3 regions of the Paenibacillus sp. FSL K6-2524 genome follow, and region 2 is predicted to be linked to each of the others. Evidence: riboswitches for the same ligand, from Rfam matches in the RefSeq annotation. Region 2 holds a riboswitch; each other region holds the start of a gene.

Region 1 (10,617 bases), 1.1 Mb from region 2:
TTTGACAAAATCCTCGAAGAAGTTTCCCACCGACTTTTGCCCGGTTATCCCTCTGACAAAAGCAACAGCAACCGAGAAACCACTAGCCGCCGAGGTGAACATCATCATCGTAATGACCGCCATTTGCGAGAAATAGGAAATCCCCGTTTCACCGCTATAATGCTGTAGATTCGTATTCGTCATGAAGCTGATTACTGTATTAAAAGAAAGCGTCTGCTCCATGCCCCCGATTCCATTCGGGTTTAGCGGTAATTCCCGCTGCAATCTAAGAAAAATATAACTGAAAGCTACCAATACGATATTGGTCAAAATAAAACTCATCGCATATTTTTTCCAAGACATTCGATCCCGTTTTTTCAATCCAATCAAGGAATAGATGCCCTTTTCAATACGCGAAAACCATTTATCCGTACGATTCGGCTCATTGGAAAATACATGAAATAAATAAGTGCCCATCGGCTTAACCAGTAACAGCAGGATTCCGATTACAACAACGATTTGTAAAATGCCCATGAATGACTGACCCTCCTATAATTAGGCTTATATTGCCTAAAACTTCTACAATATTTAGAGTTACGTTATTATGAAATTAAAATTTTTCCGGATAAATCAAGGCATACACTAAATATAGGAACAATAAAAAGGTAATCGAGATAATCAGAATCACAATTCATTCCTCCCCGTATCTTCAATTACACGTTCGCACCAAGTCGTAAATCCATAAAACAAACCGTATATAACTGCTAATGCAACCACCATATACAGATCCATCATGGTTCATCACACTCCTTTCATTATTCTAATAGGGCGGATTTGTCTGCCAGAAAGGCCACATCACCGCTGTGAGAATAAATTACATATTTCGCCCCAAGCCCCTTATACACTAATCGCGGATTTATAGAAGTTGTGATTACAAAAATGGGTTTTCTCGTCCATGAGCGGCACATCTGAATGTAACGACAACATAACGTAAGGCTGCTCTCAAACAGATATACTCTTCCTACCGGGAACGGCGGGAGATTCCACGTATTCGGATGACTCGTATCTGCCAAAATACAATGCTCGATTCCCAATTCTTCTAGCCGACTTTTGCCCATTTGACTGTTGGTTATCCCTGCTACCTTAATGCCTTTGAATTTCAATAATTTTATGAAATTTTCTCCGGCCTTTGTTGGTGCCCATACAACTACATATTCTTCTTTCGCCATCTCTATCTTTCCCTTTCTCAAGCACATAAGGAGGCAACGAAAATCTCCGAACGATCCTTTGATCAGTCATCATTTTCGGACACAGTTCCCAATCACTGTGTCACGTCATTAGACGGTACCTGTAAATAATTTTCATAAAATGGCACAACAAAAAGCCACAGAGGAAATCCTCTGTGACTCAAAAGCCGTCACATTGCACTCATCCTCTCTCCATACGCTTACGAGGTTAGCTGTCGGATTCGGGCGGTGAGAGTCGCCCTACCTGTATCAATGCACTACTCATGCATCATTTACAGGATTCACCCCATAATCGGCTCCGACTCTCACATCGGATGCCCATTGTTGGTTCCCCCGCTTTCCTTAACGGAAATTAAGCGGATAAATATTCGATTGTTTTTTGAATTGTGTGATGGAAACAGGAGTAATCATACATTCAAGCTGATTTATTGTAAAATGCGATTGTTGCCAAAAAAATGCAAATTCGAAACTAAATACATATTGGAGAGCGCTTACTTGATATCTATACTCCTTATCTCTCTTATTTTCGTGAGTTTGCAATGATTATCGCGAAAATGGTAATGATTGTGATAAATTTAATACAGAATAGAAAATGGGGACTTTGACCACTCAAAAACCTATAAATCAAGAAACCGAGCCTGAGAGAGGTAGAGGCCTTGTAATAGGTCACATATATGCTTTTAGTCCATTTTTTCTCCGTTGTTGCCCGAATTTGGTTTAACCCTGACTTAAGAGATAACTTTTGACTTTTACAAAAGGATTCAAGCCATAGTATCATTCTGAGGAACACACGCTGAATTACCGCGTTCCGCGGGAAACGGGGGAACCATCAGGCCGATAAGGCCTACTGGGGTGAATCCGAAGGAGATGATTTGTAGTCTCATAAGGTAGGGCGACTCTCACCGCCCGAATCCGACAGCTAACCTCGTAAGCGCATAGAGAGAGACCCTTCATTCGCCACGCATTTGCGTCAGGTTTATTTGTCCCTGTAATCGCAAACCGCAGCAGAGGTCCTACTCTGTCTGCGGTTTTTTTGATGCCTACAATGAAAGAGTTGCAAAGGGATGAGTCACTTTGAATGGAAAAAAGGTTTATTATTTGGGGATACATCAAAACATGCTTGAACCCGTAAGTCTAAGCTACTTATGCTTCGGGGCGCTATGGTATGAGGATAATAATCAGCGATATATTGTGGGTTACGGATTTGGTGAGAACAAAATAGAGGTGCTTCGCCAGTTTAGTAACCATTCATCTTGTGAGAAATGCATGGATCCAAACATTGTACGCGAGGTGTATAGAAGCATTCGGGATAAGCAGCAGAAACAGGATTGGTCTACACGACTCAGATTTCCACTCTCCAATGTCTTTAGAGCACCTTGGAAGGATGTTGCCTCCGGTTGGTATATCGTAAGATCTCGCAAGATCTTTCCTTTACATCTATCTGCTATTCATAAAAAGAGATACCGGATATGGCTGGAGCATACTGCTGTCTGTGAGAGTGAATCCGAACTGTTCGCTTTTATAGAAAAGGTTAAATTCACCCATCATGTGGATCTTAAACTTATGGAATCCTCAGGAGGAACGCTAAATGAATCAGAATAAACTTTCGCAAATAGAACTCTTTGCTTTTGATTCTCCCCCATTTCTTCTGAGTGGGACAAGACAATCAGAACGATGCTGGCATGTTGTCCTTAAGCTTTCTTGTGGTAAAAAATGTGGCTTTGCTGAATGTATCCTTTCTGCGGATGATACAGCAGTGGATTTAATTAGATGGGGTTCCTTCCTAATGAATATCCGGAATAGTACACTTGAAGAAGCGTTGGAGATTGTTCGTCATAAAGACTCTGATTGGGCGAAAAATCAGTTTGAATTGGTTCAGACTGCCTTACTGAAACTTGCTCAAGTCAAATATGTACAGCACAGAATTGCTGTGGGTGCAGAATTATGGGAGTACCGCAATCATTCAATTTTATTAAAGCATTGCCGAAGGTCTTAATCCCGAAGCAGCCTCACTTTGATCTAAATACAACAAATTTAATCGATAAATCTACGGCCTACTTCTCGATTTTATAAATTTATCACAATTTATCTTTAGAGAGGACTTTTACAATGAACAAGTCTCCCTTACTACGAAAACTCCATAGCAACAATAAGATGTATGCAAAATACGTACACAAGTACGCGAATTCAATATACTCCCTTAGTTATGTGATGTTGGAAGAATCCTTTGCAGCGGAAGAAGTAACAACGTGTACCTTTTTAGAGCTCTACGAGCCCTTTTCTCAAGCGGATTGGAATCCTCGTCAGTTCTCTTTGCAAGCTTATCAATTTTGTATACGTCAATGCTCTGAAGGACTGACGAGCGATCCCCTACGATCTACTGAGGCTCTTAACGAGAGAGTCCTGAAGTTTCTATGGTACGGGATGAAGCTCCCCTTAGCCGATATTCAATGCATACTTGGACAAAGTGTTCCTATACTGAAAGCGCAGCTCAGAAAAGAACGTGAACAAGCTAACAAAAAGGGGCATCCCAGTAACCATTCACATGGTTTGTGGAACACCCCTATTTTAAAAATATAAGTGGATGAATTCTTTACACAAGCACTCCATCCTGTAAGTGCAACACACGGTCACACCACTCTAACATTCGCTCGTCATGCGTAACCATGACAGCTGATTTACCTTCTGATTTCACTTCATCAGCTATCATTTGCACCACTTGTCTACCTCGCTTGAAATCCAAGCTGGCTGTTGGCTCATCTGCGAACAGAATCGCAGGATTGTTCATCCATGCCCGAGCTATAGCTACCCGTTGTTTCTCCCCTCCAGATAACTTCTCGGGATAAAAATTACGACGTTCCCATATATCCAGACGTTTCAATAAACGCTCGGAACGGTCTTTCGCTTCCTTGGAATTCATCCCAGTAAGCCTTGCCACATATAACAACTGTTCTTGTACTTTTAAATAAGGCAGTAGATTCGCGCTTTGAAACATAAACCCAATTTTATGCAAGCGTATTGAAGTAAGCTCCTGCTTACTTTTTCCAGTCAGAGACTCTCCGTCCAGAATGATCTCTCCACTCGTTGGAGATAACAGCGCACCCGCCGTTGACAAGAACGTACTCTTACCAGAACCAGAAGGACCAAGAACAGCTACAAACTCTCCTTCATTAACTTCGAGGTTTAAACGGTTAAGGATTGAGATCGTTGAATCTCCGTCACCAAAGGTCTTTGTAACTTGCTTCATTATCAATTTTGAACTCATGCTCCAACCCTCCCAATAGCTTCCAATGCATCTACTTTAGCAACCTGAGTTACTGAAATAAGTGATCCTAACAAGGACGTGACCACAAACAGACCACTTGTTAATAAAGCGGTAGACAGATTCATCTGGAACGGCATGGATTCAGGAAGGATTGACATTAATCCCCATGTCAACAACAGACTCACACTAAGACTTACAACAGATAAGATTAAAACCTGTCCTACCACACTTCTTGCGAGATATGCTGTCTTCGTTCCCATGGCTTTCAATATCCCAAATTGACTGGTCTTTTGAATCGTTAGGACATAGAAGAAGACTGCTAGAACGAATGCACCAATAACATATAAAAAGGATATCATCAGCAAGAGTGATTTTTGCTCTTCCGCATAACCTGGAATATTAGAAACAGCTTCTTTTTGTGTCATCACTTCCAAGTTGTCCACTTTCCCCGATAACGCCGTTGCTTGATCAGAAGTGACATCTAGTGCAATAGCATTAAACAGGGATGATTTCAATATCTCAGGGTCCTGAGACATCAGCCCTTTCATGGTTTGCCAGTCATGAATATTCATAAAAATAACCGGAGTATGGCTATAGGACTGATTTTTGACAATTCCCGTAACCGTCAGAGTCATTCCCGTCGATTGATCTTTAATGGTGCTACCAATCTTCAATCCTGCATCAGCTAACTTAGAATCCACCAAGACATTCCCATTGTCATCATTGGTGACAGCTTCACCTTCCACAACTTTAGGTGAGAGTGCTCCTGCCATATCTACTGCAAAAAAGGTAACATCCGATTTCGTATCCAGTCCTTCAACTGTAACTGCACTCATTTGCATTGCAATTGGAGTTGCGTTCTCTTCTCCTACAATCGAGCGGACTTTGTTCAAATCATCTTCACCCAGTTGCGAACGTCTAAATTTCTGCTCCGCATCCCCCTGCATCACGAAATGATTATTTGACATACTTTCGATTGCCGAGATATTCGCGTCAGCAAGTCCCTTCGCCAAACCGGTTACGAATAGAACCAGAAAAGAGACTAACAACATAATGACCATTATAAAAATGTATCTAACCTTCGAGTGTCGCATTTCTCTTAGTGCTAAGAACATAAAAATTTCCCTCCTTGTCTCTATGACTCTAGTTTAGGAGGGAAACATGAACGGAATATGAATAACAAATTACAAATACGGCAAAGTCACGGTAAATACGGTTCCTTCTCCTAGCTTACTAGCTACTTGAATCGACCCGTTGTGAGCATGAACAATTTTTTGAACAATGGAAAGTCCGAGCCCCGTACCGTTACTTTCACGAGTTCGCACCCGATCCGCCTTAAAGAAACGGTCGAAGATATTAGGTAAATCCCCCTCAGCAATGCCTTCACCCGTATCGGATACAGTAACAATGCAGTGCTTGTCCTGAACTTCTGCAGCGATCATCACCTTACCGCCAGCCGGAGTATGTTTTATCGCATTTGAAATGAGATTCATCCATACTTGATGCAATAAATCTTCATCCCCATATAAATTCATGTCAGGCACACTTAATTTAAGAAATAATTCCTTATCCGTAAGTTTCCATTCCATGATTTGAGCGACTTGACGAATTTGGGCGCGAAGATTAAATGTTTTCATGTGCAATGTATTTGAATCATAGTCCAAGGTGGATAACGTCAATAATTGCTTACTTAGTAAGGATAACCGTCTGCTCTCCTCTTCTATAATAGAAAGATAATAAACCCTTTGATCATGTGTTATCGATTGATCCTTAAGTGTAGTAGCAAACCCCTGAATAGAGGTAAGTGGAGATTCGATTTCATGAGATACGTTAGCAACAAATTCCTGTCTCGCTCTTTCAGTCCGTTCCAGTTCTTGACTCATTATTGTAAAACTATTTGCTAATTGCCCTATCTCATCACGTCTTCGAGTCTGCACTCTCAAGTTATACTTCCCCTTGGCAATATCTTGGGTAGCCACAGTAAGCCGTGAAATCGGTCTTACGATATGAAGAATGCTAATCATTAAGAAGAGAAAACTAAATAAAACGGCCGCACCTAAGAGAAGTGCAAAGAACACTCGCAATTCACCGAATTGCACATTAGCATCTGGACGCATAAACATGGCGAAAGTCCGATGTTCGATTTGTACAGGTACACCTATCGCATTTTCTATTTCACTATCAAAGAATCCTGTAATAAACAAATTGGCCTTATACTCAGCGACACCATGAAAAATATTTCCGTCTAATACATGCTGTAATTGCTCCTGTTTCAAATCGTAGCTCTTAAAGGGGTTACCAAAAAAACGTTCATCCCCTTTATTGTCCGTCAAGTATATTCGATATCCTAGCGAAGCAGCATTACTAAGGTATTCATCAATCGAGTTCGGATGCTCTTCACTAAATTTCTGTAGGTTCAACGCCATTTGTGTTAATTTCTTATCATTTTGAGGTTTTATCTTTACATGATAATAGCCGTTTGATAACAGAAATCCGAGAAGAAAGCTCACGACAATCATCGAACAAAATACAATGCACATCCTTGCATATAACGACTTCATGTATTCACCAGCTCCAATTTATATCCTACACCTCTAACAGTACGAATAATGAAGCTATCCTCGTAATCGGCAAATCTTCCCCGCAACCTTTTAATATGTACATCAACTGTTCGTTCATCACCTTCATAATCAAACCCCCACACTAACTCAATCAATTCTCCTCGCGAGAAGAGCCGACCTGGAAACTGAGCTAACTGGGCTAGGAGTTCGAATTCCTTTGCGGGCAATAGCAGCATATCTTTCCCATCCGTAACCTCATAGTTTTTACGATCAATCACAAGTTCCTTCAAACGTATCTTGTCCTCAAAAGCAATCGAGTAGCGGCGAAACAGTGCACGTATCCGGAATAATAACTCATCAGGTTCAAACGGCTTAGTTAAATAATCATCTGTTCCACGCAAATACCCTTGTTCCTTATCACTTAATTGTTGACGCGCTGTCAGCAAAATAATCGGAATATCATAATTCTCACGGATATGCTGGCAAAGTTCCAAGCCATCGATATGTGGCATCATGACATCGAGAATGGCTAAATCAACCGTAGCCTCTTTCATTTTTTCAATAGCCTCTTTGCCATCCTTGGCTTCCAATACGAAATACCCTTCATTAGTTAATACATGTCTTAATAAAGTACGAATATGTGGATCATCATCTGCGATTAATAGATTTTTCACCGTTCCAACTCCTAACGAACTGTAATATTACTTTCGATCGACGAGCGCCCCACGGGCGAAATATCCATACGATCACTGTTATTTAGTGTAACTTATATTTCTTTATTTTCAAAAGTTAATTCGCACCCCTTAGTACCTACATTTCGCACACCCAAAATTCCCTTAATCTGCTAAGCTGTTTTTATTTACATAGGTAGAGGGGGAATACGCTTATGACAGATTCATTTATTTCGGCACTCGAAAACAATAACATCGACTTATTACGTCAAGCTCCCAAAAGTGATCTACATAACCATGCTGCACGAGGTGGTAACAGAAAATATATTGAAGCATGGTCGAAAACATCGATTGTGGAGCCACCCAAATTTGAGTCGTTAAATGCGATGCAACATTGGTATGATACCCATGTGAAGTCACTTTGTATAGGTAAAGCGGGTTTTGTTATACGAATTGAGGCTGCTTTTCAACAGGCCCTTGATGATGGGATCCAATTGTTATGCATGAGTTTTGGAACAGGTGATAAAGTTCATTACAACGGAAGTTTGAAAGAATTTATTGACGCCATACATAACATTCATTTGGCAATTGCTCCACAAATAGAGTTTATCCCGGAAATCTGCTATCCAAGAACTAATGATATTTATGCTGTTGAAGAAGAATTTGAAGAGTTGCTAAGCCACGACTATTTTAAATCCATTGATATCGTTGGCGATGACACTCAAAGTTTAGATAATTTCAAGAATATTTATCAAAAGGCACGAGACCATAATTTCATTTTAAAAGCACATGTAGGTGAATTTGGTGATGCCGAAACCGTTATTCATGCGGTAAATATGTTGGGATTAGACCAAATACAGCATGGTATTAACTCAGTGTATTCAGATTACGTAATGGAACAACTGGTGGAAAGAGATGTTCAATTAAATATCTGTCCCTCAAGTAATGTGATGTTGTGCAGGGTAAGTGATTATAAAAGTCACCCTATCCGTCAGTTGTTTGATAAGGGAGTGAAAGTAACTATAAACAGCGATGACATGTTAATTTTTGATCAAAGCGTAAGCGATGATTATATGACTTTATATAAAACAGGATTATTTACTGCGGAAGAACTCAATATAATCCGATTACAAGGATTAAATTCATTCTAATATTGTTAAGTGGATAAAAAAGAGAACGCCCACCATGGACGTTCCCTAAATTTCTATATTCGTCTACCACGTCCTAGCTAGTTACGCATCTACACTTTCTGTTTTACGATCCTGTTTTGCATGTAATGTTTTCATTACAAATCTTGCTATCGGCTGTGCAACCAACAGTTCAATCCAAAATGCTATAGCAAAGTTTCTTGGCCAGATGTGAAGGAAGTTTTTAAGTGGTTCTAGGCTTATTTGTTTCGTCCCAACCCAAGTACCGATAATCGATAGTAAAATAGATAACACTGTGACATTCAATAAAGTATTCAATAGTACCCTTGCATTAAATCCATCGGTTTGTCCCATGAATTTGGGCATCAATTTCCCAACAACCGGTCCTGCAATTAATCTTACCGATAAAACAACGATTATCCACATGAACGGAATAATCTTTAGTGTATCTATATACACTTCCTTACTGAAACCACGTTCCAATCCCACAATAATAGGAGCAATAGTATTTACTGAAATGATTGAAATAATCAATAAAAATAAAATGCCTTCTTTTGAATTTCTAGGTAGTCTTGTTTCTCTTAACATGTTTGTCATCTCCGCGAATAATATTTCAGATGGCAGACGTATCATGAGACATATATTTTTGGACAATAGAAAAGACCAATATCTCTACACACTGATTATATAATCATAACATTTTCTTCAAATGAATGTCAGGATTTTTTACTTAAAATTTATTAATATCCAATCAGAGAGATGATCAAATACAAGTTTATTATTATTAGAAAATAAAAAAAGACCACTTCTTAACGAAGTGGCCACCGCTTATTTCGAGCGGTAATTATTGGATAGGAGTGGAGAGAAACCATACTGTACTTCTATTATATTGTATACGTTTTCATTCTGTCAATAGATTTTTATTAGCGCTTACATTTATTGATACAAAGCCATTTCTGGCCTTGCAAATTATTACATGTGAACCGTGTATCCAAGAGTCTGAAGTTGCTCCTTGGCTCGATCCATCTCTCCTTCATTTCGAAAGGACAGACGCATGACACCAGGCACATCTTCCCGACTTTCAATAATTTGAATGTTACTTAGATTGATTTGGCGAACACCCAGTTCCGTTGCGATTTGACCGATAATACCTGGATGGTCAGGGACATCAATATAGATATCGAAGAGCGAAGTTATTGCACCCTTACGTCGTTCAGGAAGTTCACTGCGGAACATGTTTGCTTTCTTGAACGCTTCTTCAATTCCAGTGCCATCCATGCCCTCCAACATAGAGATAAATCCGCCGACTTCCTGATTCCAATCCCGCAGTAAGGATAGCAATACATCTCGGTTGCTGAGTAGGATATCCCGCCAGATGATCGGATCACTAGAAGCAATTCGGGTAATATCCCGGAACCCCCCGGCTGCTAACATGCGGTACAGTTCATTGTTATCATTGTAATCGCGAACCTGATTGACAAGTGCCACCGCGATAATATGTGGTAAATGGCTGATTGCACCCACGATTTCGTCATGAAGCATCGGTTCAACTCTGACGATCTGTGCTCTTGTATGCGTCAGGAGTTGCTCCAATCGAGTGTAAGCCTCTTCAGGCACATCTGGAGATGGAGTTAAAACGTAGAAGGCATTCTCGAATAGTAGCGAAGAAGCTGCCTCTACTCCAGAACGCTCTGAGCCAGCCATCGGATGTCCTCCGATGAAATGGACACCTGGATGTGAGAAACC
Region 2 (10,617 bases):
AGCTGCAGCGCTACAGCAATGGCTCGGTGTGAAGGTTCTCGTGCCTCAGCGGGGGCTTAAGAAGCAGATGGTGACGATGGCTGAGGATAATGCCCGCGTCTCGATTGACGAGAAGTTCAAGCTGATTGAACGAGATGAAGAGCGGACTTCAAAGGCTGCGGAGAATCTGGGCCGGAGTATTGGTCTCGAATCAGTTTCAAGAATCGAAGCTTTTGATAACTCCAATATTCAGGGAACGAATCCTGTGTCGGCTATGATCGTCTTCATTGATGGGAAGCCAGCTAAGAAGGAGTATCGTAAATATAAAGTTCGAACCGTTCAGGGACCAGACGATTATGAGACGATGCGTGAAGTCATTCGTCGCCGGTACGAACGGGTGCTGAAGGACAATCTGCAAATGCCTGACCTGATCGTTGTAGATGGAGGGAAGGGGCAAATCTCGGCAGCTGTCGATGTACTACAGAATGAGCTGGGGTTGTATATCCCTGTGTGTGGTCTCGTTAAGGATGCCAAGCATAAGACGGCTCAATTGATGGTAGGTGACCCACCAGAGCCAGTTCACTTGCCACGTGACAGTCAGGAGTTCTACTTGTTGCAACGGATTCAGGACGAGGTACACCGGTTTGCTATTTCATTTCACCGTGAGCAACGTGCCAAGTCGATGGTTACCTCACGTCTGGATGCTATTTCTGGCGTTGGTGAGAAACGTCGCAAACTTTTGCTGAAGCATTTTGGCTCACTTAAAAAAATAAAAGAGGCCTCAGTCGAAGACTTTCGGCCCCTGTCGATCGGCGAGAAGCTCGCCAATCAAATTATTAATGCCCTTCAGGATGAGGAGTCGTAATCAACGGCTCCTCTCTTTTTTTGTATCAAAGGAGTTCTTCGTTCCTTTCCCGGTGGGTTGAATAGATAAATCACATAAGCAACGATAGCAGGAAGAATAATATAGAACAATCCTGCCACCAAGTTAATCGATCCTCCCATAAAGATGAGGCTAAGTGCCATTAAGATACTATCAAATATTACGTGTGAGAAGACAGCCGCGATGAAGCCATAACGCAGGAAGATGAAGCTGAATAATAATCCGATAACTCCTAATTCAATAGGACGTGTTATGACAGGATAGATTGGATATAATGTATGTCCGAAAGCCCAGATCATGGTTGTAATGAGACTGGCAACGAATGTGTTACGAACGATCTTTTTGAGCATGGGAATTCCAAACAGACGATATACAGCTTCTTCACCAATACCGGCAACCCAAGCGAGTAAAGGAAATAATAACGGATATAACAGATTGTAAGGTGATTGTGTAGCGTCTGACGTTGACCAGAAATGAATGGTTTTATCCAAGATAACGAATATGATGGACTGTAGACCAAGTAGAATAAAGGCCCAAGCGTAACCATCAGCCATAGAGCTCAGGACATGACGCCCATATCCGGGTTCCTTAGAACGTGCCCACAGATTAAGGCCATTCTTCTTTAATAGACCATCCCCTCCAACAAGTGAGAAGTAGACGGAGGCAGCCATAGTCAAGGTCAGTATACCTTGTACTAGGAATCCGATGATTAGGAATATCGGGTCCACGCCTTCTTTTTGCAGATAGGGAAGCATATTTATTGCACCTATTATAGAGAGTATAAAGTAAAGACTGGATAGAAATATCCCACGCTTAAAAGAAGAATGGGGCCGAGTCTTGGCGCTGAATACGATGGCTAGAATACCAAGTACTAAAGTAAATAAAGCATACCCTCCAAACGTGAGCCAGTATGCTAATCTCGTCTGAGCATCCACGTAGTCGATGTGAGACTCAGGAGTGCTGAAATAGGTCTCCATTGAAGAGACTGCTCCAAACTCGAAGCGGATATCGATGAATCCTTTAGATTTCCCTATTTCGTTGTCTTGAAGTTGATATTGAATCCCGATCTCCTCTTCCCCAGAAGCTAGGATCAATTTATCTTTAGTGAATCCAAATGATTTCAGGTAAGGGGTCGCCAATGCATCTTTTTCTTCCAGACTTAAATTACCTTCTCTAGCTTTGGCCATTAAGGTAGTTGTTGATGATTCGGAGCTTAGTTCAAGCATCAAATCTTTAGTTGAATTGCTAGCGGAAGCAATTTTCTCGAAACCAACGACTTGCCCTGTTGTCATATGCACATCTACTGTTACCGCAGAGTGGATTTCATCAGGATTTTCAAAACGAACGCGGAACAATTCCAAAGGGAACTGTTTATCATAAGTTTTCAGATACGATTCCATTAATTTTTCCTTGGATAAATAACCATAGACCTCTGAATAGGTCTCATATGTAACTAAGGTTTCATTTAAGTTTCCTGAAATACCGAGAGTTGATTCCATAAAGTTTACAGCAGATTGCTTTGCTTCGTCTTTCGAAATGATATTTTTCGTTTGCTCGACTTGAAGTGACTCTGAGACAGTGGTAGGGAGAACTTGTAAGAGTACAAAAATAACGAGTCCTAGTGAGGCCAATATCCAAAGTGTACTCGTTTTTAGTTTGCGTCCGAATGGTTTAACAGCAGCATTCATTATAAAACCCCTTTAAAATGAAATTTTATTCAAATTTAGATCAATTCGCTTCATATTCGTCTCAGTAAAGATAACACAGGGTGAAAACATTCGCCATAAGTGAGAACGAAATGTTGAAAAGCCGCAATAACATCGGTAAGGCTTAGCAAAGCTGGGAGAAGGGATGACGTGGAACAGCGTTTCGCCTCTTTTAGGTTTTTTTCAATGTTTTTCATGGAAATGAAGCTTTGTGATAGGGAAGAATAAAGATTATAATCCATTTGACTGAAATGAATGTAAATAAATGAAAATAATATTTGGCCAAATTTCCATGTGAAAATGGGGGAACCAATCTGTAGGGGTGAATTTTACTTCGAATCTTGGATTGAATTATTTCCAGTGATGAAGTGAATAGGGCAACTGTGCATGCCCGAATCCGTCAGCTAACCTCGTAGGCCTTTGCAGCAGGAGCCCAACCACCGCAAGGCATTGGATTTCCAGTGTCTTTTTTTATTGTTCTTTTTATTAACGTGATGAGGTGAACATGTGTTGTCTAAATGGTTTAAACTTTCCCCGCCGCGGATATTGGTGTTCGGATTTGCCGCGATAATTATGGTCGGAGCGCTATTATTGATGCTCCCAATTGCGAGTACAACAGGTGAAACACTCCCCTTTGTTGATGCACTCTTTACGGCAACTTCGGCTACATGTGTAACGGGATTGATCGTGGTTGATACGGGAACCCATTTCACTACCTTTGGCCAGGTCGTAATTATGCTCCTGATTCAGGTCGGGGGCTTAGGTTTTATGACTATGGCAACCTTATTCACTTTTGCACTCAAGCGAAAAATTTCATTGAAAGATCGATTGGTACTCCAGGAAGCAATGAATCAAAACTCAATGGAGGGTATTGTTCGTCTAATCCGTAAAGTATTGATGTATTCGTTAGTGATTGAGTCTTGTGCGGCGTTAGTCTATACGATTCGTTGGGCCTTCGATATGCCTTGGGGTCGAGCTATTTACTTTGGTATCTTTCATGCGGTTGCAATGTTTAATAATGCTGGCTTTGATCTATTTGGTGGGTATCAGAGTTTAACGATGTATGTAGGGGATCCTATCGTCAATTTCGTCACGATGTTCTTAATCGTCGCCGGTGGTATTGGCTTTATCGTGATGTCCGATTTAATCGACTTCCGTCGCCGCCGTAGATTATCGCTTCATTCTAAGGTGGTATTAACGATGACAACTACACTTATCCTAATTGGTGCGCTTGTGATCTTTATATTTGAATTTACAAACCCTAAGACGCTTGAACCCCTGAGCTGGGGTGTAAAGATATGGAGCGCATTCTTCCAGTCCGTCACACCACGTACGGCGGGAGCAAATACACTGGACATTGCTGCGTTACGACAAGCAACACAGTTCTTTATGATCATTCTGATGTTCATCGGTGCGTCACCTGGTTCCACAGGGGGCGGGATAAAGACGACAACGTTCACTATACTTGTTGGTGCTGTCCTTTCAATGATCCGTGGACGGGAAGACCTGGTATTGTTTAAGTACCGTCTGGCACAAGAACGAATATTCAAGGCTGTGACGATCACGATGTTGTCGTTATTTCTCGTCATTGTTGTCTCCATGATATTATCCACTACTGAGGATGTTAGTTTTTTGAGTATACTATTCGAGGCAACATCCGCATTTGGTACAGTAGGGCTATCGATGGGGATTACAGGTAAACTGACGCTCATTGGTAAAATTATAATTAGCTTCACCATGTTTGCTGGAAGGCTTGGGCCTTTAACGTTAGCTTATGCACTGGGACCAAAAAAGGGTAAAGAACTTTATCGCTATCCAGAAGGTAAAATGATTATTGGATAAGGGGATTGACGAAAAAAATGAAAAAGCAGCAGTTTGTAGTGATTGGACTTGGACGGTTTGGTTCTAGCCTCGCATTGGAATTGATGGATCTCGGGTACGAGGTTCTCGGGATTGATCATAACGAAGAAATAGTTAATGAACTCAGTAATCGTCTTACGCATGCCGTAGTGGCAGATACCACGGAAGAAGAGGTACTTAAGTCGTTAGGAGTTCGCAATTTTGATTGTGGCATCGTGGCCATGGGTAGTGATATTCAGCGGAGTATCCTAACCGCGATCTTATTGAAGGATTTAGGAATCAAAACCGTAGTTGCTAAGGCCATCTCTGTTTTACATGGACGGGCACTTGAGCGACTCGGAGTGGATCGTGTGATTTTTCCAGAACGTGATATGGGGATTCGGGTTGCTCACCAGCTTGTGAATCCGAATTTACTGGATTTTATTGAATTATCCAAAGAATACAGTATTGTCGAAATGATAGTTCCAGCTTGTCTTGAAAGTAAGAGTATTGGCGAGCTTAATCCACGCGTTCGGTTTGGATGCAGTATCGTAGCTATTCATAAAAAAAGCGGAATTATCGTAGCTCCGACCGCTATGGACCAATTGATTACGGGCGACATTATGGTAATTATAGGATCTAATAAAAATATTGAGGACTTTAAAGCTGTCATTAATGAAGATTAGTTATGATCCTATGGTTGGAGTGTGACTGAAATGGAATCGGCTGTAGGTAAAATAATTTCGGATGATATTATGCTGCTGCTATTTGTTATTTGCGTTGGGATGTTTGCAGGAAAGCTGGCTTCCTGGCTGAAGCTGCCGGATGTTGCAATATTTATTGCTGTGGGTATGCTACTCGGTCCAGGATTGAAATTAATCCACGAGCCGAGTGGCTCCCTGGTTAATCAGATGATTCTAACGGTTGGTTCGGTGTTTATATTGTTTGACGGAGGCCGCAGTTTGAAACTCAGTGAGCTGCGAAAAGTATGGATTACACTATCACTGCTTAGCGTGCCGGGTGTATTGATTACTATGGCGGTGGTTGGTACGAGTGTTCATTATTTGTTTGGTGTAGACTGGGTCTTTGCATTCCTGGCAGCAGCGGTTATTGCCTCTACAGATCCTGCATCGATTATTCCTGTTTTTAAACAGGTCAAAATTAAGGAAAGAGTTCGTGAGACGGTTGAGAGTGAATCGGCATTTAACGACGCTACGGGGTCCATCCTAACTTTCTCTTTGCTTGCAGTGGTTGTTGGAGGCGGGGCATTAAATTTTGGCGCGATGTCCTGGGATTTTGTAAAAACGGCTTTTGGTGGTATTTTAATAGGCATCGTCGTTTCAGCACTTTTTACATATTTAAGCGGGCATGTGCGTCACGGTATACTGCAGGAGTATGCGCCGATAGTAATGATCATTTGCGCTTTATCTTCGTATTGGCTTGGGGATTTCCTGCATGTCAGCGGATTTATGGCTGCGTTTGTTGCTGGTATCATTTGGGGCAATGCCGAAACGTTCCATTTATCATTAAAGCCCCAAGAGCTTGAAATTAATTCCTTTGCGGAGAATACTACGGTTATGATGCGTATGCTGATCTTTGTGCTACTTGGCAGTCAGGTAAATTTTGTTATTCTAGGACAGTACTTCTGGCAAAGTCTTGCCGCTGTGTTGATATTAATGTTCGTAGCTCGTCCGATTACCGTATTGTTATGTGCATTGCCTGATAGAGTAGTGAAATGGACTTGGCGAGAGTTGGTGTTCATGTGCTGGGTTCGAGAGACGGGGGTAATTCCGGCGGCGTTATCGGGGATGATACTTGCAATGGGGATTGCTCATGCTGAGATAATCTCGGCGGTGACGTTTATGGCTATTGTGTTAACGATTATGATTCAGGCCAGTACGACCGGTTGGGTCGCCCGCAAGCTTGGATTAGAAGTAGAGGAAGCTAGCGGGTGACTTTATAAGGTAGTATTAAATTGTATCTCAATTACTATGTTCTATTTAAAATTTTTCTGTAAAAAATCTATTATTACTGTTGACACTTCAGTATCTTTGGTTGGATTATCGAAATTCTCTTCGTCAAAAATAAAATGGTAATCACCTTCACGCACAAAGGTCTCGGTAGTATCCGGGGCCTTTTCTTTAATTCGTTCAAAACTTGCATAAGGGACTTGCGAATCTTCCGTTGAATGGAGCAGAAGCGCAGGTCTATCATTCAACTTTCGAATTTCATTCACCGGGTTAATCTTCATGTTATCAAACCCAAATTCCAATCCTAGATACATCCATACAAAAGGTCTTTCTATCTTTGCAAACCAGGAGGGGGCTCCCATATTTATCATATTATCAATAAAAACGTCGGTTCCAGATGAAAAGGCGGAGCAACTAATCAAACCATCGATTTCCGGAATTTCTCCGATTGCATTTATAGCAGTTGTCCCTCCCATCGAAGTACCCCACACGATAATTGGCGTATCTTTATACTTTTCCTGAGATTTAATATATTGTACTCCGGCCTTTACATCCAAATACTCTTTAGTTCCAAGATATATCTTATCTCCCTCACTGGCTCCATGAGAACGTAGTTCGATCAGAAGAGAATCATAACCGTTTTCTTCCAGTATTTTAGAGTATCCAAAAAAGGCAGTAACGGAGGGGTTGTGAATACCTGATAAGAGGATTACGATCCCCTTTGGTTGCTCTTGTTCTTGTTCGACTTTCCATGCAGCAATAGAGTAATGGTCTTCTGTTTCCAGGGAAAGAGAATCTGCCTTCACTCCGTAATCTTCAGCTGCGTATACTTCGAAATCTACATGCAAATTAATCATGTCTTTCATAACTAGCGGAGGGATTGCTGAAAACATGATGAGTGTGAGGAGTGCGATTACTGAAACAATAATTAGAAGGACTTTTTTCTTGGATACTTTTTTTCGCTTTTTAGGGCTCAACGTTACTTCCATCTGAATATCTCCTTTGCATTCTACATGGTCAAATCATTGCCAATCTAATATCTACTCTTGTGGCCGAAAGATCTCTTCTTATTTAATGGGTACGTATAGCAGCTCGGCGACACAATAACCAACCGATGCTCGCGGCAATGATGGTTATAATTAAGGGGATAAGAATTAGGGTCGGGCTGGTATTGGCAGTTATGGAGTTGAAATATGAATCAAAGCTTGGTTTTTCGGTTATCCAGTACAGTAACATGATATATACAGCAATAACAAAGATTCCAGCGAGAGTGCCGAATCGATAAAATACGATGCCCATCACGAAGAATAGAAAGGAAATGGCTAGGTAGATCCAAAACTGCATATACCACAAAGTGAAGAAGGGAATGAGGCTAGACTGAGGTTGGAAATCAAACAAATGAATAATTGCGCTACCGGCATGCACGACGATACTTTGCATTAGGGCCATACCAGCGCAGTAAATTATAGAAATGATTTGAACATTAATGAAGAATTGCTTTCGAGTGAATCCGAAACTCATCATCAAAGGGAAGGTTTGGGTTGCGGTTATAAGCCCAGCAACCAGTGTGAAAATAGCAATGACACTGTAATTAGCAGCGAATACCTGATCAATAGGTGAATCGATTATACCCGGCCAGAAATGTTGGATCACTATTTGTGTAGAATTAACAAGTATTAGAACTAACCAGAATATATATATGGCTTTACGAAAATCTATCCAGTGAAACTTCATCTGTTTACGAAATGATCTCATATGACATCCTCCGATTGTGATGATTTAAGTCTTTTTCGAGTTAGATAAACGAACAGCTTTTGTAATGGAACTGGCTGAATCTCGATACCTTGGTGAATAAGTTGTTCCCTATTATCCAAATCCCCCCACCAGACTAGACGTGTAGTCCCCGCAAGGGATTCTTGATGCAGTACATGTGGATCTTCGGACAGGCGTTCCAATAAAGAAGAGTTCCCTTGTAGATAATGCGCCTGCTCCATAAATTGCTCAGTCTCAAGATGAGTAGTGATCGTTCCTTGCTCGATTAAAGTTATATATTGAAATAGTTTGGCTGATTCATCGATCAAATGTGTAGATAGGATAATCGTCCGGGGATTCTCACTGAAATCTCGAATGAGTAAATCATAGAACGTCTCTCTCATATCGGCATCAAGCCCCAATGTAGGCTCGTCGAATAAAGTTACTTGGCAGCGACTAGCAAGCCCTCTGACAATACCAACAAGTGATTGCATGCCTCGTGATAGATTTTTGTATCGTCTACCGAGTGGTAGACGGAATGTCCGTAATAATTCATTGGCAAACTCCTCGTCCCAGTGAGGATATAGAAGGGAACAGAAATTCATTAAATGCTTCACTTTATAGTCCATCCAAGAGCGTTCCTCGGATTTAACGAAACAAATGTTAGCTACGGCTTGAGGGTTCTCATGAACAGGGTAACCTTCGTATAAGATATCGCCCTGAGTCTGGAAAATTTGACCTGATAATAGATGGAGTAGTGTTGTTTTGCCGGCACCGTTAGCACCAAGTAATCCATGGATGGCATCACGCTCGAAGGAGGCGGTGGCTTCTTTCACCGCAATGGTGCCGCTAAACTGCTTACTGACATGCCGACATTCCAATAATGGTGTAGTGTCGATGGTATCTCTCATGATTCATTCGACTCCATTCTTGATATCATTTCGGATAGCTGCCGGGTTGTAATTCCCAGCTTGGCAGCCTCGTTGATCATGGTAACTATATATTGCTCGTAAAACTGTTCTTTCCTTTTCTCGATCAGCACTACACGTGCACCCTCCGCTACAAACATGCCAATCCCCCGTTTCTTATACAAAATTTCTTGATCAACTAGCATATTAACGCCCTTTGCTGCCGTTGCAGGGTTGATCTGATAGAAAGCTGCAAATTGATTCGTAGATGGAACTTGCGATTCTTCGGGTAATCTTCCTTCTATGATGTCATCTTCAATCTTCTCCGCAATTTGCAGGAAAATCGGACGTCCGTCATCTCTTAACAGACCCATTTTCTCACCACCACATTGGTTAGTTACTTATGTAACTAACCATACAACCGTTGGTTATTTTTGTCAACACAATTTTGTTTTTATGAAGAGATGAATCTGAGATTGAGTTTTTAAGAACAACAAAAAAACAGCCGTTGAATGGGCTGCTTAAGGGTTGATTTATAATGGAAAAAGTTTCAAAGATCTAATTCATGAAATAGACTCCCTTTAATTTTAGTAATCCAATCTATCGTTTCGTTAGTCAACTCTGATTTGTCGCTATAGATCAAGCAGGTCTCTCTCCTAGTCTGCTCCAATTCCTTCATAGGTACGGTAACGAGACCGTTGTCACGAAGTAACTGGCTACGTAGATATGATTTAGGTAACAGTGCCGCGGACTTACAAATCGGTAATAAGCGTACAATCGCTTCGAATGAATCGATTTCCATCCTTACGTCGGGAATGACTCCATAGCGACCGAACAAATCATCGATTAATTTACGGTACCAAGTGCCTTTAGAGAAAATAATCATGGAACGGGCGTTCAAGTCTTCCATCGCGGCGCCCTCCGCTAGTTCATGTCCCTTAGGAACAATAAGTTCCAGGTGATCCTGAAATAAGGGGATGCAGCGTAACCCTGTTTCATTGATTGAGGACGCTACGAGTCCGATATCTACTTTTTTGTCTCTGAGATAAGAAACAATTTCATGGGTTTTTCCAGTGGAAAGCTTGAGTTCGATGTCAGGGAATTTACTCATCATGGCTGTGATAAAAAGTGGTAGTGTCGTTTGAATGGTAGTGAGACTCGCCCCGAGGTTCACGATTGCTCGTTCTGCTGTTTTGAAGCGTGACACGGATTGCAGGAAGTTCTGATGTCGTTGCCGCTGTTCCAGTGCATAGATGTAAGCCTCATGGCCGACTCTTGTTAGTTCAAGTCGTTTACCTTTGCGGCGAAATAGGGAGACACCCCATTCCTGTTCTAGTTTGGCCACTTTACGAGATAATGCTGGTTGTGACAAATTAAGCAGTTTGGATGCTTTGTTTAAACTAGATTGTTCGACGACAGTGGTGAATACAAGTAGTTCTTCAAGCATGAATGTACCCCCTCTTTATTTCTGAGTCGTGTTTCGATGCCAATGTTGCTTATGTCAATTTGTTATAACGTTTAATAATTATATTGCAATTCCATTATAAGATGAAAAGGAGTAACATGGGAAGTGACACAAG
Region 3 (10,617 bases), 5.0 Mb from region 2:
AGCATTTAGAATCCATCATCAATCAGACGGCGGATGCGATCCATTTAACGGATCTGGATGGGAAGATTATTCGTGTGAATTCGGCATTTGAATATCTGTACGGATGGACGGGCGAGGAAGTTGTGGGCTCTAGATTGGACTTTATTCCTAGTTCTCCAGGGGAGTACCGAAGAGAATGGCGTAAGGAATTAGAGCTTGGTAGGCACTTTGTGCTGTCAGAGGCTGTTCGGATATGTAAAGATGGAAGCAAGATAAATGTAAGTATGAGTGAATCCCCTATTTTTGATGAAGATGGGAAAATTACTGCAGTAATCAGTATCTCTCGTGATATGACAGAGCACAATAAGATGGAAGAGTTACTTCGTCGTTCGGAGAAATTGACCATGGTTGGACAACTTGCCGCAGGGGTGGCGCATGAGATACGTAACCCGCTTACGACACTGCGAGGTTTTCTGCAAATGCAGCAGCGTGCCAAGGCGATCAACATGAGTCATACCGATCTTATGTTATCTGAATTGGACCGAATTAATCTAATTGTGAGTGAGTTTCTAATTCTCGCCAAACCTCAGGCCGTACATTTTCAGGTCAAAGACGTGCGTTTTACATTGGGAGATGTTATCTCTTTATTAGATAGTGAGGCGCATTTACATAATATTGAGTTTGAAGTCCATTTCCCGCAGGATTCTGTTCTGGTACACTGTGAAGAGAACCAGTTGAAGCAAGTGTTCATTAACGTATTGAAGAATGCGATGGAGGCTATGCCAGTAGGGGGGCGAATTACCCTGCGGTTAGATAGTGATTGTCCAAAGCATGCGGTGATCACTGTGACAGATGAGGGAGTAGGAATCTCGAAGGAACGTTTGAAAAAGATCGGTGAGCCGTTCTATACGAACAAAGAGAAAGGCACCGGTCTTGGGATCATGATTACTCAGCGGATTATCGAGGCCCATCAGGGTACGCTGGTAATTGAGAGCGAGATTGGCCAAGGCACAGTGGTGACGGTGACGTTACCGAGGATTCATGCGGAGGCAGAACAAGGGAATATTGGGGATAATGACATAGTGGGGTGACATGACAGAATGAGGATTAATAAATTTATTAGTGAGACGGGATACTGTTCAAGAAGAGAAGCGGACAAGTTGGTCGAGTCAGGCAAAGTTACGATAAACGGCGTAAAGGCCGTTCTCGGCAGTCAAGCTGAAGAAGGTGACGATGTTCGAGTTAACGGGAAGCCGCTTGTTGACAAGCCTTCTAGACACGTCTACATCGCATTGAATAAACCGGTGGGGATTACTAGTACGACCGAGAAACATATTCGAGGTAATATTGTAGACTTTGTAGGCCATGAAGAACGCATATTTCCCATTGGTCGTTTAGATAAAGACTCAGAAGGCCTTATTCTACTAACGAGTGACGGAGATATTGTTAATAAAATACTACGGGCAGAGGGCAAGCACGAGAAGGAGTATATCGTTACCGTCGATAAACCAGTGACTCCCTCATTTCTTAAAGCGATGAGTGAAGGCGTAAAGATTCTCGGAGAAATGACCCGGCCTTGCCAGATTACTCGCATTAATGAACGTGTCTTTCGATTGATCTTAACGGAGGGTAAGAACCGACAAATTCGCCGTATGTGCAGTGCATTAGGTTATGGGGTACGTAGATTGCAACGTATCCGGATTATGAATATTCATCTGGGAAATCAAGCAATCGGGACATGGCGGGAATTAACACCACAAGAGAAGCGTGATCTAAGTCTGTCGTTAGATTACCCGATGTCTTAATAGTAATAAAAGGGAAAGTATTGGTGGGTCACTTAGACACCAATACTTTCCCTTTTATGTTCTCAAAAATGTATGTTTATTTGAGTTTCTATTCTACAGGTGTAACTTGTACAGCAGCAGAATCCTGATACTTCCGGATGATGGAGACCTCAACCCGGCGGTTCTGTGAGCGTCCTTCACTTGTATCGTTGGACGCCACTGGGCGATATTCACCATTGCCGGTAGCGATGAACATTTTAGGATCTAGTTGATCGTTAAGTAGAAGGATTTTCATGAAATTTAAGGCTCGGACCGAGCTTAAATCCCAGTTGTCCCGAAATTGATTGGTGGAAATCGGAATATTATCGGTATGACCGGACACGAATACTTCATAATCAGGAAACTTCTCCAGCATCCTTGCGATAGCTTTAGCCAGTATTCGTGCATCTGGTTTAACCTCTGCTTCGCCTGATGGGAAGAGAGCAATATCACTAATTGTGATCATCAGTTGTGATTGATTAAGATTCGTATCTAGTTGTTCGGATAATCCATGCTGCTCGATATATTCGTCAAGCTGCTTCTTAAGAGCGACCAGATTTTCTTCTTCTTTACGTTGTAGATCGTTCATTTTTCTGTTTAGGGCGTTAGAAATATCATCCATACTGGTATTCTCATTGGTACTAACCATTGAATTGTGGTCCAGAACACCGGAACCTCCGGTAAACACACTATTAAAGGCGTCGCTCATCTCCTGAAACTTCTGGCTGTCTATATTACTCATACCGAATAATACGATAAACATAGCCAATAGGAGCGTCATAAGGTCAGAATAGGGGAGTAACCAGCTTTCATCGGCATGCTCTTCATGTTCTTGATGCCGTTTAGACTTTTTGCGCACCTTCACCCGCCCCCTTTTCTAAAATTTGCGCACGTTCGGCAGGGGTTAAAAATACAGCAAGTTTCTGTTGAATCGCAATCGTTGATACTCCTGATTGAATGGACAGTAGTCCCTCCACCATCATTAATCTAACTTCCATTTCTCTCTTTGAAAGACGTTTCAATTTAGTGGCAATTGGATGCCACATCACATAACCCGTGAAAATACCAAAAACGGTAGCGATAAATGCCCCGGAAATGGCATGAGTTAGTATAGCGATATCACTCATATCTGATAGAGCGGCGATCAAACCGATTACGGCTCCCAGTACCCCTAGGGTTGGAGCGTACATCCCGGCTTGAGAGAAGATCATGGCGCCAGCCTTGTGTCGCTCTTCTGTAGCAGCGATGTCCTCTGTTAATACATCCTGAACAAATTCCTGATCATTGCCATCAATAATCATGCGCATACCGCCACGCAGAAAGTCATCATTGATTTCGTCAACCTTGCTCTCTAGTGCAAGTAGTCCTTCGCGTCTTGTAATCGTCGCCCATTCCATGAACAATTTAATTAATTCGGCTTTGCTGATCATTTTGGGTTTCGTCATTGTTATTCTTAATAATGCAGGGAACCTCTTAAGTTCTGATAGAGGAAAGGCAACAAAGAGGGTTGCGGCTGTCCCACCAAATATAATGACAAAGGCTGCGGGGTTCTGGATTAAGCTCTCAACCGGAGCACCTTTCAGAAACATCCCTAGTACAAGCGCCACTACACCAAGTATAAGTCCAATAATCGTTGAAATTTCCATTGTACACCTCGTCCTTGAGATATTGAATCCATTTTCCGATCCTTCCAGCATCCTTGCAGAAGAACATTTATGAGATTAAGACAGCAAGAAAAATGGTTTATCTTTGTTATCGACAGATTTCGCTTTTTTTTTAAGTGTAATTTTCCGGTATAATAGAAATATAGCTTTTGAAGACATAATGAAGGGAAGTTTTGATGCTTGTGGGAGTGAAGCACGGTAGGGATTATGGACTTATTTTAGCGGAGTTGACGGAGGCAATATCATGTATTTCTGATAGCTACATTTTTTTTGAGATGGAATCTTCGGACTGGGAGAGGTTGTCCGCTGAGGATAGACATGAGGTTCATGAAGCGCTGGCAGAAGACTTATTTTATGCGCTAGGTACGCAGTCGATGATTGAGGTTGGATGTGCGGTCGTGATTCACGATGCTGACAACCATGTTATTAATTTCCTCATTGGAGAAAAGGAACTTACCTCCGTCAAGCTAGTTTGACGGGGGTTCCCCTAACTAATTTTGAATGAGCCCACATGAGTGGTAAAATAGACTAGGAAAAGAATAGCTTATATAGCATATGGTGTGACTTAGTTCTAAGGAATAATGGATGATTCTCTCACGTATGATCAGGTAGGCATGGGGAATATAATAAACTGGGTAAATTTAAGAAGTTCTGAAAGAACGGGAGGAAGAAGAATGCCGTTTACACCGCAAGAAGTAGAAGCGCATTTGGAAAAGTTGGAGGGGTGGGAGCTGGAGGAAGGACGATGGATAGTGCGTAAATATTCGTTCTCCAACTTTATGAAAGGTATTGCGTTCGTTGATGAGGTGGCTACAATCTCAGAGGCGTTCAATCATCATCCTTTTATAACCATTGACCATAAGACGGTAACGCTTCGCTTAACATCATGGGAATCAGGCGGGATTACGGCAGTGGATATTAAAGAAGCGCAGCAATATAACGAAGCTTTCGTAAAATCCAGTGCAGTAGATCGATAAGCTTTACATGTTTTAGTTTGAATTTTAATGAATATAGATAGATCTGCATTAGTCAGGACACATAGATATATTTATGCATTTCTTCTGCGTCCTTACTTTCGTTAAATACTGTGCTGACGCCAAGCTGCAGTGATTCGGCGCAACTGGTCCAATGTACTTTAGCATAGTGATAGTTAAGGCGCTTATGCCATAACATAGCTAGTAGGTTAATCCAATTGGCTGCAAAGCAGGCATGTAGTGCTCTATGATGTGAAAATGTGTGGATGGCACAGAAGGCCCGCGAGGAGATGATAACATGCTCCTCGCGGGCCTTCCCTGCGATTCTGTAAATTATGCTATTTTTTCTCTGCTAGCCATAGTGCGACATTGGCAATTTCTTCGTCCTTTAGTCTATCTTTGAATGCAGGCATATTACCTTTACCTTTATTGATGATTGCGTAGAGTTGCTCTGCGGATAACTCGGCACCAATCTTCTGTAGATTTGGTCCCACATTTCCTTCTAGCTGATCCCCGTGACAACTAATACAACTTGTCGCGACAACGGTTTCTGCGTGCTCTGCGCTTAACGTAACTTCTGGCATTTGAGGTTTATTTTCTTGTGCAACTTGTTCTTTGCCTGGTAAGGAGAGCATTAATACAAGGGCTAATCCACACGCGACGAAGAATAACCCGCTCATGATCCACTTTTGCATTCCGATCGTCCCTCCAAATGTAAACTATCCCCTTTATTATAACGGAACCTGGTAGCGGATCAAAGCGTTTGTGTCAAAAATAGTAATATTTATTTTATATACTATTCAAATCTTTTGAAATAATGTGCAGATTGTCATAGTCATTCTGAAGTTGGCGTTTCTGGAAGAGTTGGAATTCCTTTGTATACCATGCAATAAAATGGCTTGGATATTCCCCCGGGAGTCAATTTTTCATATAAATCTGTAATCGTAAAACCGGATTTTTGGTAGGCTCGGATTGCCCGAGTATTCCAAGTCAGTACCTCTAGATCAATGACATGATGTGGTGTGCGACGTAAGGCTTCCTCCACAATCGTCAATACAAATGACTGCCCCATACCATGCCCACATAAATCAGGTCGCATACCGATCCCGAGTCTTGTCACATCAGTTAGTGGAAAGTATTGGGCAAATCCAGAAAGTACTCCATTTGCATCCAATAGGGAAACATACTGCTCGGCCCGTAAAACTGGATTACCGAATTCTACATCGAGCGCTTTCATTTGTTCCCAAGGTAGCCAACTATAGACATCATAAGGGGAATCGTAACGCCATGTGCTTATTTCCGCTCCGTGACTATCTTCCATAGCGGCTATCTGAAACTGGGGAATAGGTTTATCCATTTTTATGCCTCCTTGGACCGTAGGAATGCCGCATTTTGCGTTCTCCAGCAGAGTCAGTTTACCCTCACTGTAACGGGATTTTATATCATTGTAAAGACTCTAATGTTTGAGATGTTTGAAATGTGAAGTGAAGGGGTAATTCTCATTATAAGGAAATTAGTAAAAGGCGGAAACCTTTTAATTAAAAATTTCGTTATAAAGAAGAGAGATTGAACCAATATTGATTATCCGGCATATATTGCTGAGTATCCGTGTTGTTGAATAGAATACGAAAAACCACAATAGATTCCGGCAAGAATCAATTGTGGCGATAAAGTTTATCTTACATTACTTATGTTTGTGTTTGTTTTATGAAAGAAATCAAGATTCAGCGGCATAGACAGAGTAACTGTATTGGCTCAAAATACGCTTAGCTCCAACATAACGAGCTTTATAGTAGCTATTGCTTAGTTTATCAATACTGATTCCCTTCGAGGATGAAGAGTGTGCAAACTTTCCATCACCGATGTAAATACCGACATGAGATACTCCTTTTCCTAACGTGTTGAAGAAAACGAGATCCCCTTCTTTTAGTTGACTCTTAGATACGGCTTTACCTTGCTGGTATTGGGCTGTAGAAACACGAGCAAGATCCACACCCATCTTCTTAAAGACATACCTAGTGAATCCGGAACAATCAAATCCGCTTGTGCTAACTCCCCCAAATTTGTAGGGTGTACCGTATACCGAACTAACTACAGTTTCTAATGGTGTTTTGCTTGAGGTATCGGCGAAGACACTTCCTGTTCCCATAGTAAACAAAATAGCTAAACTAGTTACCGCTGCTGTCAAAGTCTTTCTCAAGATGTCAAATCCCTTCCAATGCCTGCGAGGTTAGCTTAAGGATTCGGTTGAAGGTCCCCTATGATCCCTCTGAAGCGAGATCAATTCACCCATACTGGATCCCCCGTTTCCCCGGTGCCGGGAATTCGGCTGTTCAATGATGTGCACCTGAAAGTAGTCGTAGTCGTAGTCGTAGTTACTGTTACAAGACAGATTACAAAGTTGTTACTATTTACTTTGATTAGTGTATCAAAGTGAGCAAACTTTTACAAGTTCAACACCCTATTTGGTCGATATTCCCATAATGATGTCTCCCATCCGTTTATAATTCCCGTTAACGTGGTAATAATTCCTGTGGGCAATAAAAAAACCCGCAGGGAGGATTCCGAATGGAACCTCTGCGGGTTTTGCTTGTTACTATTATTCTACATCATCATGATCTGGTGAATCTGTAGCTACTTCTTCAAACTTATCTGTACTGAGTATACGTTTAGCTCCAACATAGCGTTTAACATAATAATCATCACTTAGCTTGCTGATAACTACTCCTTTAGAAGAAGAAGCGTGAGCAAACTTTCCGTCTCCAACAAATACGCCTACATGAGATACGCCTTTGCCACTAGTGTTAAAGAACACCAAGTCGCCAGCTTTCAACTCATCTTTTTCTACAGCAGTTCCCATCTTATATTGGGATCCTGATTGATGAGGCAACTCGATATCGAGTTTGCTAAATACGAACATAGTGAATCCGGAACAATCAAATCCTGATGTTGTAGTTCCACCCGAAACATATTTAGTACCTAGGCCCTTGTCAATAGCACTGTCCAACTTGGAATCTGCGAAAGCGCTACCAGTTCCTAAAGTAAATAAGAGGGCACAACCTACTGCTACTGCGGTTAGCTTTTTTCTCAAAACAGGTCAAGCTCCTTCCAATGCCTACGAGGTTAGCTTAAGGATTCGGTTGAAGGTCCCCTATGATCCCTCTGAAGCGAGATCAATTCACCCAAAATGGTTCCCCCGTTCCCCGGTCAGGGAATTCGGCTATGATATAACACCCGAGAATACATATTCTACATCGAGAGTAGAATTCCTGCTAAAGATGACAAAAATAATTACAAAGTTGTTACTGGAATTGTACTGCTGTTATTGTAGCAGGGGTAGGTATCTTTTGGCAATAGTTAAATAGCGAGAATTACAGAGTGAATAGAGAACAAGACCTCCGTAAAGATACGGGGGTCTTAGAGTTACAAGGGAATAGGGAAGTTAGTAGAGAGAAAATAAAATTAACTTTTTTGTGACTTTGTTTCCCAGAGCTGATATTGAGACGTTACTTGCCAAACTTTAAATATGCTTCGGAATAATGGATGTAATTGTTGCAGAATAAGTGCGATTAAACCTGTCCAGAACCATGAGATGGTACCGAACAACATGAACACCGTAAAACTGAATATCCCTAGCAGTAGTGAAATGCCTATCCCTGGTAACAGATATCTTATACACGTCAGTAAGGCACCCCAGGTACCCATTTTAAATAGATATCCAAACTGGGCGAACAGGAGGCATTGCCTTAGGATCCAGATGTAACAAACCCATCCAAGCGCATAGCCCCCTATGGTTAATATAGTGGGAAGATCGCTTCCTGTTTGCAGTAAACTAGGCCAGAGATGATTCAATTTAGGTACAATCCAAAATGCTGGGACTAAAATAAGAATGAGTTCTAGAAGATAAAAGAGAAAAAGCGGCTTCCCGAACACTTGCATTCCTCTAAAGAGTGGCAAACCGGATTTTCGTGATTCCTGGGGCATTAATCCATACAAGATGCCGGCTTGAATTAGAGGAGCCAGTACCAAACGAATGGCTACCATGCTGACCAAAATCCAGAAGTACATTGCAATATCGGGGTTTTCCCGTAGTCCGATTTGACCCTCAACAAGAAACAGAATCCGGCTGAGGTCGCTAAGTGAAGGATCCGGATATCTTTGTAGCACCGAGGTGACAGCCGTATCAACTAGCCGGTACAGAAAGAAACCCCAGAGAAGTTGATATAGAAACAGAATAATGACGGAGGGAAACTGCTTCTTTAGATGCCCCCATCCACTGCGAACATAGGTCATAACCTTCTTCCCTCCTAAAAGTTTTGTGAGCGTAGCACCATAGAATAGACGTCGTACAAAACTTACGTCGTAAGCATGGATTTTGTGGGCGTAGCAACTTGAATAAGCATCGAGCAAAACTTACATCGTAAGCACAGCCTTAGTTTTATGAGCTAGGTATCACCATAGGAATGATCCAAGTAGGGACTCCAATAGTTTGACGATTCCTAGATTAGAGCGTGTGCGGAGCGTCTTATCGATGTCAGCGTTAAAGAAATTGTTAATATGCTTATTTTCCAATACCAGTGAATAGTCGGGATCAATCATAGCCCAAACTAGGGGTTCTTTATATTCCAGTTTCATCTGGATTTGGTTGTCTTCTCCGGTCCATACTTTGTGAGTCGTATGTCCATCCTTGAAGGTAAAGAGTAGCGGAACTTTGGGGGTTGTTGCCCCATTCCGGCTGATACTGACGGTTGATTCGTACAATGGACTCTTATCCTGACTGATAGGCTTCACGGTGATGCTATTGATGGAGTAATCAGCCATTTCACCGTCATATACATATTGTTTGAAATAAGGCTTCCAGGAGCGTCCTGTGACCTGCTCTACAATTTTTTGAAAATCAGTCGATGTGGGGTGCTTGAACCGATATTTGTGCGCATAGGTAGATAAAATCCGGTTCATGGTCTTGCTCCCGACCTGGTTCTCGATGTCGCGCAGAACTAGTTTGCCGCGGTAATAGACATTTTTGGCATAGTTATCACTTGAACCATACTTCCATGAGACCTGTGTTAGTGAGACAGGAGAGGAGATCATAGCGGCCTGAATAGGCAGGTTCGCAGTGATGCCGAATTCTTGTTCCATTAACTTGTCTTCTATATAAGAGGTGAAACCTTCATCTAACCAGGCCTCCTCGAATTCGTTGCTCGCTACCATACCGTAGAAATATTGATGTCCAATTTCATGGATGACAGTTCGCTCAAGTTCTTCGTAACCGGGAGAGTCACTGCTCGCTCCAAAAGAGGTTATAAGTGTTGGATACTCCATTCCACCAGCTCCATTGCCTTCGGCGGGCGGGACAACAATAGATAGGGTAGAATAAGGATATTGCCCATACCATTTACTGAAATTAGATAATGCCACTTTGGCTGCATAGAAGTAGCGTTCTTTTAAATCCTTGTGAGCTGGATCTAGATATAGTTTGATCCGGACACCCGGGACATCGGGAGAAGAAAAGGGTTCCTCTGCATAGACGAAGTTAGGTGAAGCCGACCATGCAAAGTCATGTACATCATCTGCATAATATTGCACCGTCTTACGGTCCCCATCTATTACTGCAGCTTTGGTCGGAAATCCGGTGGCGGCTACAGTGTAGTTGTTGGGTACATTAATCTTCACGTTATAAATGCCGAAGTCAGAATAAAATTCAGAATTTCCATGATATTGATGAAGATTCCAACCTTCTGTAGCTACACCACGCGTGCCTGCGGGTTCATAGACACTCAATTTCGGAAACCACTGCCCTGCCATCACAAAATCTCCGGCGGACCCCATCCGGGCAAATATTTTTGGGAGCTTGACGGTAAAATTGACCTTTAGCGTTATACTCTCTCCGCCCCGCACGGAGACGGGAAGCCGTACTTTGGCCAAGGTTTTGTCTTTTACATTCCCATCATCAGGTTGAACATACTGTACCCGGTGGAGTAAGGAGATACCGTCACTGGTTCGGATCTCGGTTAACTCCATGGAGCCCCAACCATCCTTTGGCATAGCGTCACCCCGTAGTTTGCCGCCTGATTCCTTCATAAATGTGGTTTCGGCTGAGGCGAACGCATTGGGGTATAGATGGAAATACAATTCGTTTACGGTTTTCTTACCGGGGTGGGTCCAGGTTAGTGTTTC

The links. Region 2 has a riboswitch for cyclic di-AMP ahead of NST85_RS23650 (TrkH family potassium uptake protein). Riboswitches for the same ligand answer to the same signal wherever they lie in the genome.
Region 1: it holds a riboswitch for cyclic di-AMP, as region 2 does, so the genes downstream of both, NST85_RS18270 (hypothetical protein) here and NST85_RS23650 (TrkH family potassium uptake protein) in region 2, are expected to answer to the same signal.
Region 3: it holds a riboswitch for cyclic di-AMP, as region 2 does, so the genes downstream of both, NST85_RS00560 (C40 family peptidase) here and NST85_RS23650 (TrkH family potassium uptake protein) in region 2, are expected to answer to the same signal.

The regions. Positions count from the first base shown of each region.
Region 1 covers NZ_JBBOSP010000001.1:3,986,515-3,997,131, forward strand. The annotation lists gene kdpA (potassium-transporting ATPase subunit KdpA) at 1-513, opposite strand, end outside; gene kdpF (K(+)-transporting ATPase subunit F) at 590-667, opposite strand; gene NST85_RS18265 (hypothetical protein) at 795-1,229, opposite strand; cyclic di-AMP (ydaO/yuaA leader) riboswitch at 1,408-1,595, opposite strand; cyclic di-AMP (ydaO/yuaA leader) riboswitch at 2,008-2,174, shown strand; gene NST85_RS18270 (hypothetical protein) at 2,301-2,828, shown strand; gene NST85_RS18275 (hypothetical protein) at 2,815-3,222, shown strand; gene NST85_RS18280 (hypothetical protein) at 3,438-3,806, shown strand; gene NST85_RS18285 (ABC transporter ATP-binding protein) at 3,820-4,491, opposite strand; gene NST85_RS18290 (ABC transporter permease) at 4,488-5,606, opposite strand; gene NST85_RS18295 (sensor histidine kinase) at 5,676-7,010, opposite strand; gene NST85_RS18300 (response regulator transcription factor) at 7,049-7,726, opposite strand; gene NST85_RS18305 (hypothetical protein) at 7,939-8,874, shown strand; gene NST85_RS18310 (hypothetical protein) at 8,956-9,459, opposite strand; gene NST85_RS18315 (prephenate dehydrogenase) at 9,844-10,617, opposite strand, start outside.
Region 2 covers NZ_JBBOSP010000001.1:5,109,340-5,119,956, reverse strand. The annotation lists gene uvrC (excinuclease ABC subunit UvrC) at 1-844, shown strand, start outside; gene NST85_RS23655 (CPBP family intramembrane glutamic endopeptidase) at 826-2,550, opposite strand; cyclic di-AMP (ydaO/yuaA leader) riboswitch at 2,839-3,002, shown strand; gene NST85_RS23650 (TrkH family potassium uptake protein) at 3,076-4,410, shown strand; gene NST85_RS23645 (potassium channel family protein) at 4,428-5,093, shown strand; gene NST85_RS23640 (cation:proton antiporter) at 5,124-6,362, shown strand; gene NST85_RS23635 (alpha/beta hydrolase) at 6,404-7,366, opposite strand; gene NST85_RS23630 (hypothetical protein) at 7,449-8,132, opposite strand; gene NST85_RS23625 (ABC transporter ATP-binding protein) at 8,129-9,040, opposite strand; gene NST85_RS23620 (GntR family transcriptional regulator) at 9,037-9,411, opposite strand; gene NST85_RS23615 (LysR family transcriptional regulator) at 9,588-10,484, opposite strand.
Region 3 covers NZ_JBBOSP010000001.1:119,402-130,018, forward strand. The annotation lists gene NST85_RS00520 (ATP-binding protein) at 1-1,070, shown strand, start outside; gene NST85_RS00525 (pseudouridine synthase) at 1,080-1,784, shown strand; gene motB (flagellar motor protein MotB) at 1,873-2,661, opposite strand; gene motA (flagellar motor stator protein MotA) at 2,645-3,448, opposite strand; gene NST85_RS00540 (hypothetical protein) at 3,649-3,942, shown strand; gene NST85_RS00545 (4a-hydroxytetrahydrobiopterin dehydratase) at 4,141-4,443, shown strand; gene NST85_RS00550 (c-type cytochrome) at 4,779-5,135, opposite strand; gene NST85_RS00555 (GNAT family N-acetyltransferase) at 5,276-5,797, opposite strand; gene NST85_RS00560 (C40 family peptidase) at 6,158-6,640, opposite strand; cyclic di-AMP (ydaO/yuaA leader) riboswitch at 6,645-6,781, opposite strand; gene NST85_RS00565 (C40 family peptidase) at 7,040-7,531, opposite strand; cyclic di-AMP (ydaO/yuaA leader) riboswitch at 7,538-7,672, opposite strand; gene NST85_RS00570 (hypothetical protein) at 7,903-8,733, opposite strand; gene NST85_RS00575 (M1 family metallopeptidase) at 8,893-10,617, opposite strand, start outside.